Regions from separate parts of the Micromonospora sp. ZG13 genome, predicted to be linked through region 1. Evidence: riboswitches for the same ligand, from Rfam matches in the RefSeq annotation. Region 1 holds a riboswitch; each other region holds the start of a gene.
The links. A riboswitch is a leader RNA that binds a small molecule or an ion and turns the genes downstream of it on or off. The one in region 1 is predicted to bind cyclic di-AMP.
Positions count from the first base shown of each region.

Region 2: another riboswitch for cyclic di-AMP. It lies ahead of AC5L34_RS27905 (coiled-coil domain-containing protein); the one in region 1 lies ahead of AC5L34_RS18710 (C39 family peptidase).
Region 3: another riboswitch for cyclic di-AMP. It lies ahead of AC5L34_RS06135 (C40 family peptidase); the one in region 1 lies ahead of AC5L34_RS18710 (C39 family peptidase).
Region 4: another riboswitch for cyclic di-AMP. It lies ahead of AC5L34_RS22330 (coiled-coil domain-containing protein); the one in region 1 lies ahead of AC5L34_RS18710 (C39 family peptidase).

Region 1 covers NZ_JCADBQ010000008.1:186,949-189,779, reverse strand. The annotation lists gene AC5L34_RS18715 (acyltransferase family protein) at 1-191, shown strand, start outside; cyclic di-AMP (ydaO/yuaA leader) riboswitch at 546-686, shown strand; gene AC5L34_RS18710 (C39 family peptidase) at 917-1,768, shown strand; gene AC5L34_RS18705 (alpha/beta fold hydrolase) at 1,874-2,617, shown strand; gene AC5L34_RS18700 (CDP-glycerol glycerophosphotransferase family protein) at 2,637-2,831, opposite strand, start outside.
Region 2 covers NZ_JCADBQ010000022.1:50,601-53,431, reverse strand. The annotation lists gene AC5L34_RS27910 (carbonic anhydrase) at 1-433, shown strand, start outside; gene AC5L34_RS27905 (coiled-coil domain-containing protein) at 555-1,571, opposite strand; cyclic di-AMP (ydaO/yuaA leader) riboswitch at 1,575-1,706, opposite strand; gene AC5L34_RS27900 (YibE/F family protein) at 1,873-2,831, opposite strand, start outside.
Region 3 covers NZ_JCADBQ010000002.1:480,776-483,606, reverse strand. The annotation lists gene AC5L34_RS06140 (N-acetylmuramoyl-L-alanine amidase) at 1-925, opposite strand, end outside; cyclic di-AMP (ydaO/yuaA leader) riboswitch at 1,164-1,297, shown strand; gene AC5L34_RS06135 (C40 family peptidase) at 1,310-2,350, shown strand; gene dcd (dCTP deaminase) at 2,405-2,831, opposite strand, start outside.
Region 4 covers NZ_JCADBQ010000012.1:57,496-60,326, reverse strand. The annotation lists gene AC5L34_RS22330 (coiled-coil domain-containing protein) at 1-1,028, opposite strand, end outside; cyclic di-AMP (ydaO/yuaA leader) riboswitch at 1,042-1,173, opposite strand; gene AC5L34_RS22325 (cation diffusion facilitator family transporter) at 1,327-2,244, opposite strand; gene AC5L34_RS22320 (HelD family protein) at 2,322-2,831, opposite strand, start outside.

The sequences.
Region 1 (2,831 bases):
TGCACCGCTTCGTCGAGACGCCCATGATGCGGCTGCTCACCCCGCGCAGGGCGGCCCGCCCGACGCCGCGGGACGGGGACGACGGCGGGAAGGACCCCGGCGCCTCCGGGCCGCCGCCGGGGCAGCGGGGCGACGCCGTGCCGCGTCCCCGGCCCGCCGACCACCCCGCGGCGTACGTCGACTCGCGCTGACCGCCCCGGCGCGGGCCGACCCGCCCGCGCGGCCAGCGCCCCGGGGCGGAATCCCACCCGTCGAGAAAGCCCGACCGTTTCCGTGACGCCGGTCACCGCGACGCCGAACCGGTCATCGGGCGCGGCCGGGTCGTTTCCCGCCGGGGTTTCGGGGTCGATGCCCGCCACTCGTCCCGTTGTCACCCTCGGGCGCCGGCAGAAACGGTCGTCCCATTGAGTCACGTCAGTGGTGAGGTGCCCGCAAAAATTGCGTCCCCATCAAGGTTTAAGCAGGTGGGGTGGGGTTGGCAGGGGGCGGACCGGCCAGTAATGTCGGCGCGTCCGGTGCGGTACCCGATCGTCCAGAGGCGACGCCGCACCGACCCGCCTAATCGTGAACGACGAGCCGGGGACCCAGTGCTTCGTGGGGTGAATCCGTGGGCCGCAGGCCTGTGGTAGGGCGTTCTTCCCGCCCGAATCCGTCAGCTAACCCGGTCGGCGGCGTCGGAAGGAGTTCCATCCCCGTGCAGCACCCACCCACCCCTCGGTTGTTCCGCCGTCTCCACGGCGCCGCGGTGCCCGCGCTCGCCCCTTCGCAGGTCGCGAGCTGACCGACCGGTCACCGTCCGTCGCCCGGCATCCCGGGCGCATTCCCTGAGTGGCCCACGACCCGCACGGACGCCCGTCCGCGCGGTCGGTCCGCCCTGCCCTCGGCGCGGACCGCCGGCCGCTCGCCCCCCGAGCCCGTGGAGGAAATCGTGAAGCACCACCTCAGGCGACAGCTACGTCGCCTCACGTCCGAGCGTTCGTACCAGTTGGCCGCCGCGTCCGCCGCGGCGCTCGTGCTGGCGTCGGGCACGGGCGCGCTGCTGGCCGGAGCCGACGAGGCCCCCGCCGCCGCGCAGGCCCCGGTCGCCGCGAGCGAGCCACGCGAGGACACCGCGGCCTCGCGCGGCCAGGCCCGGATCGCGACGGCCCCGTCCAGCGCGGCCCCGGCCACCGCCACCGCCACCGCCGCCCCCTCGGCCAGCGCCACCAGCACCGCCCCGGACCCGGACCTGACGCGCAAGCCGGAGCCGCCGAAGCCCCCGGCCGCGAAGAGCCTGGACTACGACTACCAGGCCCAGACCACGTTCTACAACTGCGGTCCGGCGGCCGTCCGGCACGCCCTCAGCGCCGCCGGCATCGCGCGCAGCCAGGACGCCCTCGGTGCCCAGCTGGGCACCGACCAGATGGGCACCGACTCGGCCCAGGACACCACCCGCGTGCTGAACGCGACGGTGAAGGGCGAGCCGTACCGGACCCGGATGATCCCCGGCGGCGCCGCCACCCCGGCGCAGATGGACCGGCTCCAGGCCGACGTCGTCGCGGCCATCGGTGACGGGCGGGGCGTCGTGGTGAACGTCGCGGGAAGCGCCACGGACACCGACGGCGGCTGGCACTCGTTCCCCGGCGGCCACTACATCGCCGTGGTCGGCTACCAGGACGAGGGACGGCTCGTGAAGATCGCCGACTCGGCGAACCCGGCGACCGCGTCGTACTGGATGAGCACCATCGCCCTGGCGAACTGGGCTGCCACCCGCGGCTACTCCGCCTGAGCGATCCCGACGGGCGTCGGCCCCCCACCCCGGGGGCCGGCGCCCGCTGTCGTGTCCGGGTCACGGCCCTCGCCCGGCGCCCCGGTCGGTGACAGACTGCGCGGCATGGTCGATGAATCGGGTGACCGCGACGGCCGGCGCGTGCTTCTGCTGCTGCACGGCATGGGTGCGACCGGCGACGTGTGGCTGCCCTGCGCGTCGCTGCTGGAGCGTCGCTGGGCGGGACGGTGGCTGGCGCCGGACCTCGCCGGCCACGGCTGGTCGCCGCCGCTGCCGGAGTACTCGTTCGCGGGGCTGGCCGGGCGGATCGCCGCCGGGCTGACGGCGGGCGACCGGCTCGTCGTGCTGGGGCACTCCCTCGGCGGGGTGGTCGGGCTGGCGCTCGCCGCCCGCGGCGCCGGGGTTCCGGTCGAGGCCGTGGTCGGCGTCGGCATCAAGGCGGTCTGGTCGCCGGCCGAGCTGGCGAAGGCGGGTGAGCTGGCGGCCCGTCCGGTGACCTGGTTCGCGAGCCGGGACGAGGCGGCCCGCCGCTACCTGCGGGTGGCCGGCCTGACCGGGCTCTTCGCACCGGACCATCCCGTCGTGGAGGCCGGGCTGCGGCAGGTCGACGGCCGCTGGCGGCTGGCGATGGACCCCGCCGCGTTCGACGTGGGCGAGCCGGAGCTGCCCGCGCTGCTGGCGGCGACCGACGTGCCGGTGCTGCTGGCCCGTGGCGAGCACGACCCCATGGTCACCGACGCTCAGCTCAAGGAGCTGGGCGTGCCGGTCGCCACCCTGCCCGGCCTCGGGCACAACGCCCACGTGGAGGCCCCCGGGACGGTCCTGGACCTCGTCGAGCCGTACCGCTGACCGTCCCCGCCGGGGCGGGTCAGGTGGCGGGGGAGAGCGTCGCCTCGTCCGGGTCGACCGGCAGGCCGGGCCCGCCGGCGGTACGCGGGGCCGGCGGGTTCCAGCCCTCGTCGAGCTGCCGCCGCGCGGCCGTCAGGAACGCCTCGGCGTACGACTCGGCGGGGAAGTCGCCCAGGTAGCGGCTCCGGGTGACCCAGCGGGCGGAGGCCAGCGG
Region 2 (2,831 bases), on a different contig from region 1:
CCGCACCGCCGGGCACACCATCGGCCCCGAGGTGCTGGGCAGCGTCGAGTACGCCGTCACCGTCCTGGGCACGCCCCTGGTGGTGGTGCTCGGGCACGACTCCTGCGGGGCCGTCCAGGCGGCGCGCGCGGCGGACGCCACCGGCACCTCGCCGGTCGGACATCTCTGCGCCGTGGTGGACGCCGTGGTGCCCAGTCTGCGGCGGGCCGCCGCCGAGGGCGTGGAGGACATCGACGGGATCGTCGACATCCACATCGCGCACACCGTCGAGGCGATGCTGGACCGTTCCGCCGTCCTTGCCGCGGAGGTGGCCGCCGGCCGCTGCGGGGTGGTCGGCATGTCGTACCGGCTGACCGCCGGCGAGGTGCGGACGGTGGCCGCCGTGCCCGCCCGTACGGTCGACGCGCCGGAGCCGGCCGCCAGCGCCGCCTGATCCTCCCGCCGACCCGTCCCGACCGGTCGTCGTCGGGCCGCACGACGACACAGGGCCGCTCCCGCGTCCGGCGGGGGCGGCCCTGTGTCGGTCCCGGCTTCGCCGGCCCGTGGGCGGGCGGCTAGAGCAGTGACACGTGCACGTGGTCGGTGTGGTTCGACGGGCCGCTGTAGGAACTCCAGCCCGTCGCCGGGAACCAGATCTGCCGGTTCCAGATCACGTAGTAGATGCCGAGCCGGTCGGCGTTGCGGACCAGGAACGCGGTCAGGTTGTTGCCGTACATGTAGGTGTCGTCGTTGTGCCAGGGAGAGAAGCCGCTCCTCTGCAACGACCAGTCGCAGGCCCGGCCCTTCGGATGCTCGTACGGCCCGCCGGAGCGGTAACAGCCGACGAACCGGTTGAAGCCGACCCGCTTGACCTCCTTGTACATGTGCAGCGTGCGCGCGGTGATGCAGCCGGAGGTGGTGGGGTCGTCCTCGGTGCACCCCAGGGGCTTCCAGTCGCCGTCGGCCGTACGTCCCGGCGCGATCTTCGCCACCGGCGAGGTGGCGACCACCTTGCCACTGGTCAGACCCCTGCCGCCGACCAGCGCGAGTGCCTTCTCCGCCTCCCGCTTGCCGCGCGCCATCTCGTTCGTCAGCTTCTGCTGCTCGCGGACCTCGGCGTCGAGCGCCAGCTTCGCCTGCTCGGCGCGGTTCTTGACCGCGTTCACCTCGGCGAGCTTCTTGGAGTTGACCAGGTTCAGCTCGTCGAGGGCGGCGGCACGCTTGACGAACGAGTCGGGGCTGGCGGTGTCCAGCAGCATCGACACCGCGCCGATCCGTCCCGTCCGGTAGGACTGGGCGGCGATCTGACTGACCTGCGGCGCCAGCGCGTTCAGCTCGGCCTGTGCCCGGTTGACCTCCAGAGCCAGTTCGAGCTGGCGCTTCTTCGACTTCTCCAGCTTCGCCTTGGCCTGCACATAGGACCGGTTGCGGGCCTCGATCAGGTCGTCGAGCAGCTTGGGCTCGTCGTCGCCGTGGCCGGAGGGCTTGGGTGGGGTGGGCGCGGCCACCGCCGGGAGAGGCCCGGCGAAGACCGCCAGGGCGGCGAGTACGGCCACCACGGGCGTCAACCAGCGGCGTAGGGGTGCCGTCACAGTTTTCCCTTCCGTCGACCGCCGACCGGGTTAGCTGACGGGTTCGGGGCGGAAGTGGCCCCTACCGCTGTCGCGGATTCACCCCACGTGCCTGGGTCCCCGGCTCGCCTGGCGGCGATTGGGCGGCGGCACCGCAGGCGCCGCTGCGCGCCTTCGGCGGTGACCGGCAGCGAGGTTACCCGAGAGCACTCCCGGGGATCTACGTCCCTAAGCCGACTAAATGCGTTATTTCGTAATGGCTGACGGTGACCAGTGACGCGTCTATCAGGGCGGGAACCATGATCCGTCACGCAGAGGAGTGTCACCATGCGGTGTCCGTTCTCCTGTTCTGGTCGGGCCATCCGGCGGGGGCGGCGGACGGCGTGTCTCCGCGCGGTCCGCTGAGCGCCTCCAGCGCCTCGGACCGGTCGGCCGCCGGCCGGGGCGTCGGCGCGGGCGCGGCGGCCTCGCGGTCGGTGGGCTCCCCGGCCCGCCGGCCCGCCGTGGTCACCAGGGCCGCCAGGCCGGTGGTCAGCGGCACGGCGGCGATCAGCCCCAGGGTGGCGACCGCGCTGCGGACGATCTCCTGGGCGAGGAACTCGCTGGTGAGAAGCTGGGTCACCGCCCGCGAGTCGGCGGTGAGCAGGAGCAGCACCGGCAGCGAGGCGCCGGCGTACGCCAGCACGATCGTGTTCACCGTCGAGGCGATGTGCGCCCGCCCGACCCGGGTCGCCGCCCGGTAGAGCTGCCTGCGGGACAGTCCCGGGTTGGCGTGCGCCAGTTCGGTGACGGTGGCGGCCTGGGTGACCGTGACGTCGTCGAGCACCCCGAGGGAGCCGATGATGATGCCGGCCAGCAGCAGCCCGTGCAGGTCGACGTCGGCCTGGTACATCGACAGCGTGGTGGCGTCCTCGGAGCCGAAGCCGGTCAGGTGGGCCGCGGCGGTGGCGATGGTGCCGAGGACGCCGGTCAGCACCAGGCTGCCCAACGTGCCGAGTACGGCGACCGAGGTCTGCGCGGTCACGCCGTGGGTCAGGTAGAGCACCACGAACATGATCAGGGCGGCGCCGACGACCGCGACCAGGAGCGGTGGGCTCCCGGCGCTGATGCCGGGCAGCACGAAGGTCAGCAGGATGGCGAAGCTCGCCGCCAGGCCGGCCAGCGCGGCCAGCCCCCGCCACCGCCCGAAGGCGACGATCGCGGCCGCGAAGAGCGCCACCAGCCAGACCAGCGGCTTGCCGCGCTGGTGCTCCGCGATGTTGTAGGAGCTGGCCGTGGGAT
Region 3 (2,831 bases), on a different contig from region 1:
TGGGACCGAAGTAGCCCTCGGTGTCGTGGATGACGATGTACTCGATCTTCTGCTCGACGGGCCGGTTCCCCAGGTCGTGGTTGCCGTAGTCGCCGAGCGTGGGGCCGTACTGCTGGTAGGGGGCCGGAATCCACTCGCAGGAGATGTCGCTCGGGCACTCCAGGCCGTCGGGCCGGGCGAGCTTGCGCAGGCGCAGCCGGTCCAGCCAGGAGCGCTCCGGCCGGACCGCGCTGCCGGCGAGCGTGACCCGCTGCCCGTCGTCGGTCAGCCGGCTGTCGCCCGTGGCGATGGTGGCGTACACCTCGTCGGCGAAGGCCGCCGCGGCGTCGGCGCTGTCCGCGCCGGAGTATCGGGCCACCGCGCCGTACCAGGCCGCGGGGTCGGTGCCGGCGCCGACCGGGGCGCCGATCTCCTTCTGGTACGCGGCCAGCAGCGCCGCGCCGCCCCGGATGTTCGTCGTGACGTCCGTGCGCAGCGCCTCCTCGCTGGCGCCGGTCAGCTCCGCGGCGGCGTCGACCGTACGGAGTGCCGCCTCGGCGGGCGGGGCGGCGGCCGGCGGCTCGTGGGCCTCGGCCAGGGACCGGCGGGAGTCGTCCCCGCGCGGGTCCTCGGTTCCCTCGTCGTGGTGGGTGCCGCCGGAGGCGGCGACGTGCTCGGCGTCGGTGAGGTGCATCGGTCCGTACCCGCCGCTGGTGCTCGGCGTGCCGGCGTTGGTGTCCCAGCGGGACTGCAGGTAGGAGACCCCGAGCAGGACGCTCTCCGGCACGCCGTACTCGGCCGCCGCGGCGGCGTACTGCTGCTGCCGGTCGGTCGTCGGCGCCGCGGCGGCGGATCCGGCGGCGGTGAGCGGCGTCGCCGCCAGGGCGGCGGCCACGGCGGCGGCCAGCAGGACGCGTCTGCTCCTCGATGTCGCTGACAGGTGCATCAGACCCCCAGTTCGGGCGGGCAAAGGTGGGGCCACCTTCGCCCCGTCCACCGCCTCCGGTCAATACCTTTCCGTCAGACACTTCAGAAGGAAGAAAATCTTCGTCCTCCGGGTTGCGGATCCGCCGGGTCCTGGTGAGTACGGAGTGTCACCGCCCGGAGGGTTGCGGATCGATAACGGTCGTCTCTACTCTGGTCATTCGTCGGCCGGTGACAATCCGTCCACCCAGGGCGGTGACGGTCCGACACCGCCGAGTCGCTCACGAGCGAGCCGGGGACCCAGGTACCCGGGGTGAATCCGCAGTCCCTGCGGTAGGGCGCCCCTTCCCGCCCGAACCCGTCAGCTAACCCGGTAGGCGGTCCGGAAGAAGGAGTACGGAACCCGGTGGCACACCATGCCCCGCGGCCACCGTCGGTCCGGTCGGCCCCGGCCGATCCGACGACGGCTGCGCCGCGCCCACGCTGGTACCGCTGCACCACCGCCCTCGCCGCCCTGGCCGCGTTCGCCGTCGTCCTGACCGGCGGCGCTACGGCGGCCCACGCCGAACCGACGGTCGCCGAGATCGAGCGGCAGATCGACGAGGACTGGAACAAGCTCGAACCGGTCATCGAACGGCACAACGCCACCCGGCAGGACCTGGCCGCCAGGCGCAAGCAGGCCGACGCGCTCGCCGCGCAGATCGGGCCGCTGGAGAAGCAGGTCGACCAGGCGATGGAGAAGGTGGGCGCGCTGGCCGCCCGCGCCTACAAGGGCGAGAACGTCTCCGTCGTCAACGCCCTGCTGGGCAGCCGGTCGCCCGGCGAGACGGTCGGGCAGCTCGAACTGCTCGACCGGTTCGCCCAGCATCAGCAGCAGGACGTACGGCAGGTCGCCGAGCTGCGCGACCGGCTGGCCGCGAAGAAGGCGCCGCTGGACGAGATGGTCGCCCAGCTCAGCCGCACCGAGGCCCAGCTCGCGGCGAAGAAGAAGCAGATCAACGCCGAGATCGACCGGTTGCAGAAGCTGCGGCTGCGCGTCTACGGCAACGGCGGCGGCGGGCCGCTGCGTCCCGCCCCGTGCCCGGCCGGCTATCCCGGCGGTCCGGCCGGCACCGCCGTGAAGTTCGCCTGTGCCCAGATCGGCAAGCCCTACGTCTGGGGCGCCGAGGGGCCGAACTCGTACGACTGCTCCGGCCTGATGCTCGCCGCCTGGGCGAAGGCCGGGGTCTCGCTGCCGCACAACGCCGCGCAGCAGCGCCGGGCCACCGCGTCCGTCAGCCGGGGCGAACTGCGCCCGGGTGACCTGGTCTTCTACTACAGCGACCTGCACCACGTCGGCATGTACGTCGGCGGGGGCTGGGTGGTGCACGCCTCCCGCGCCGGGGTGCCGGTCAGGATGAAGAAGGTCGACGACGGCCCGATCCACAGCTACGGCCGACCCGGCTGACGTGCCCGGGGGGTCCCTGCCCGGCGGGGGCCCTCCGCGCGGCCGAGGGTCGGGTCAGCGCGTCGGCCAGGTGCGCCAGTGCTGCCAGGAGCGGCTCGGGGTCGGCCCGCGCTGCCCCTGGTAGCGGGAGCCGTAGACGGCCGAGCCGTACGGGTGCTGCGCCGGCGACGAGAGCCGGAAGATGCAGAGCTGGCCGATCTTCATGCCTGGCCAGAGGGTGATGGGCAGGTTCGCTACGTTGGACAGCTCCAGGGTCACGTGGCCGGAGAAGCCCGGGTCGATGAAGCCCGCCGTGGAGTGGGTGAGCAGGCCCAGCCGGCCCAGGCTCGACTTGCCCTCCAGGCGGCCGGCGAGCTGGTCGCCGAGCGAGATCACCTCCAGCGTCGAGGCGAGCACGAACTCGCCCGGATGCAGCACGTACGGCTCGCCCTCGGGCACCTCGACCATCGACGTGAGGTCGTCCTGCTGCTGCGCGGGGTCG
Region 4 (2,831 bases), on a different contig from region 1:
TTGGCCCCGCTGTACGACTTCCACCCGCTGCTCGGCAGCCAGATCTGCCGGTACCAGATCACGTAGAGCACGGCGAGCCGGTCGGCGTTGCGCACGTAGAACGCCGCCAGGTTGTTGCCGTACGTCCGGTCACCGCCGGTGGCGTCGCCGCCGAAGCCGCCCTTCTGGGCCGCGAAGTCGCACGCCCGGCCCTTCGGGTGCTCGCCGGAGCCGCCGGGGCGGTAGCAGGAGACGTAGCGGGTGAAGCCCGCCGCCTTGGCCTGGTTGAGCGCGTGTAGCGTGCGCGGCGTGATGCAGCCGTTGGCGGGGGTGGGGTCGTTGACGCTGCACGACTCGCGCGGCCAGGAGCCGTCGGAGTTGCGTGGCGCCGCCTTCGCCGTCTTGCTGGAGGTGCCGCCCGGCGAGCCGCCCCCGCCCGCGGACTGTCGCTGTTGCTGCTTCTGGTTGGCGACCGTCAGCGCCCGTTCGGCCTGCTCCTTGCGCTTGGCCATCACGGTGACCTGCTTGCGCTGCTCCCGGATCTCGCCGTCCAGGGCGAGCTTCGTGCGCGCGGCCTCGTCCCGGGTCTGCTGGAGCTCGCGCAGGGCCCGGTCCTCCTTGGCGGCCACCGCGTCGAGGGCGGCGGCGCGGTCCATGAAGCCGTCCGGCGAGCCGCTGTTGAGCAGGGCGGACGCCACGCTGAGCCGGCCGGTGCGGTAGGCGGCCCCCGCGATCTCGCCGACCTTGGCGCTGCGCGCCGTCAGCTCGACCTCGGTGGTCTTGAGCTGGGCGGCGAGCTGCTGCTGCCGTTTGGCCGACGTGGCGAGGGCGCGCTTGGCGTCGAGGTAGCCCTTGCTGGCGGCCTCGAGTTGGGCCCGCAGGGCGGGCGTGCCGCCCTCCTCGTCCTGGCCGGGGGCGGCGGCGAGCAGGCCGGCGCGGGTGGCGGCCGCCGCCGGGGCGGCGGTGACCGGGGCCACCGCGGCGCCGAGGGCGAGCATCGTGGTGATCAGGGCCGCCGTCCGGGCGGCACGTCGTCGTACAGGTGCCATCACTGGCATACGCGTGTCCTTCCGTCAGCCGCCGACCGGGTTAGCTGACGGGTTCGGGACGGAAGATCCCTACCGCTGACGCGGATGCACCCCACGAACATGGTTCCCCGGTTCGCCCCGCCGGGCGATTAGGCGGCGGCCACCGCCGGCACCGGTGGGTGCCGCCTGGCGGAGGCCGAAGCCGAGCCTACCGGTGCCGGTGTGACTGCTGCAGCGCAGGTGACGCACGGTGCATGTCCACTAACAGTCAAATCCGGCATAAGGCAACAATACTCTCCCAGATTTAAGGTTGTCCTCATTACCACTCGACCGCCCCGCAAGCCCCTGGCGACGCTCCCGGCTCGATCTGCAACGTGGCGTGCTCGATCTGGAAGTCGTCGTGCAGGGCGGCCCGGGCGGCGCCCAGCACCGCGCCGACCTCCGCGTCGGGTGTCATGGTCAGGTGCGCCGAGGCCACCTCCATCCCGGAGGTCAGCGTCCAGACGTGCAGGTCGTGCACCTCGGCGACGCCGGGCACGGCGGCCAGCCGGTCGTGCACGGCCGTGACCTGGAGGTGCTCCGGCGCGGCCTGGACCAGGATGCGCAGCGCCGCCCGCCCGAGCCGCCAGGTGCGCGGCAGGATGAACAGCCCGATCGCGACGGCCACCAGCGGGTCGGCCCACCACCAGCCGGTGGTGGTGATCAGCAGGGCCGCCGCGATCACGCCGAGTGACCCCAGCAGGTCGCCGAGGACCTCCAGGTACGCGCCGTGGACGTTGATGCTCTCCTTCGCCCCCGAGCGCAGCAGGGCGAAGGCGCCGATGTTGGCGAGCAGGCCGAGTACGGCGACCACCAGCATCGGGCCGGCCAGCACCTCCGGCGGGTCGCCGAAGCGGCGTACCGCCTCGATCACGACGTAGACCGCGACGCCGGAGAGCAGCACGGCGTTGGCCAGGGCGGCGAGCACCTCCAGCCGGTAGAGGCCGAACGTGCGCTGCGGATCGCCGCCCGCCCGCCGGGTCGCCGAGATCGCGGCGAGCGCCATGCCGATGCCGAGCACGTCGGTGAACATGTGCCCGGCGTCGCTGAGCAGGGCCAGCGAGCCTGTCCGGAAGGCGGCCACCGCCTCCACCACCATCAGGCCGGCGAGCAGACCGAACGCCGCCCAGAGCCGGCCCCGGTGGCGGTGTGCGGCGTTCGCCACCGACCCGTGGTGGTGGTCATGACCTGCGCCCACGCGCCCATCCTCCCTCTGGGGGTCCGGATTCGCGTTCAATTTATGCTCACATCGCTATGTGTGCAAGTAACGGATCCTCAGCCGGTCGGGTCGACGGTGGTCAGCCGCTGGGTGGCCCGGGACAGCGCCACGTAGAGCGTCCGTACGCCCGACCCCGGGTCGGCCCGGATCTCGCTCGGGGCGACGAGGACGACCCCGTCGTACTCCATGCCCTTGGCCTCCAGGCTGGTCACCACCTGAAGGCGCGGCGCGGCCAGGCCGGCCAGCCAGCCGGCGACCTCGTCGCGGCGGGGCACGGGCGTGATCACGCCGACCGTGCCCTCGACCTCGGCGAGCAGCGCCGTGGTCGCCGCCGCGACGGCTGTCTCCAGCTCCGCCGGCGGCACCACCAGCGCGACCGGGTCGACGCCGGTGGACCGCACCGCCCTGGGCAGCGGGAGGTCCGGATGCAGCCGGCGGATCTCGGCCGCCGCCACCGCGAAGATCTCCGCCGAGTTGCGGTAGTTGGTGGTGAGGGTGAAGTGGTGCCGCTTGCGCCGGCCCAACGCCTGGTCCCGGGCCCGGGTCAGCTCCTCCGCCTCGCCCGT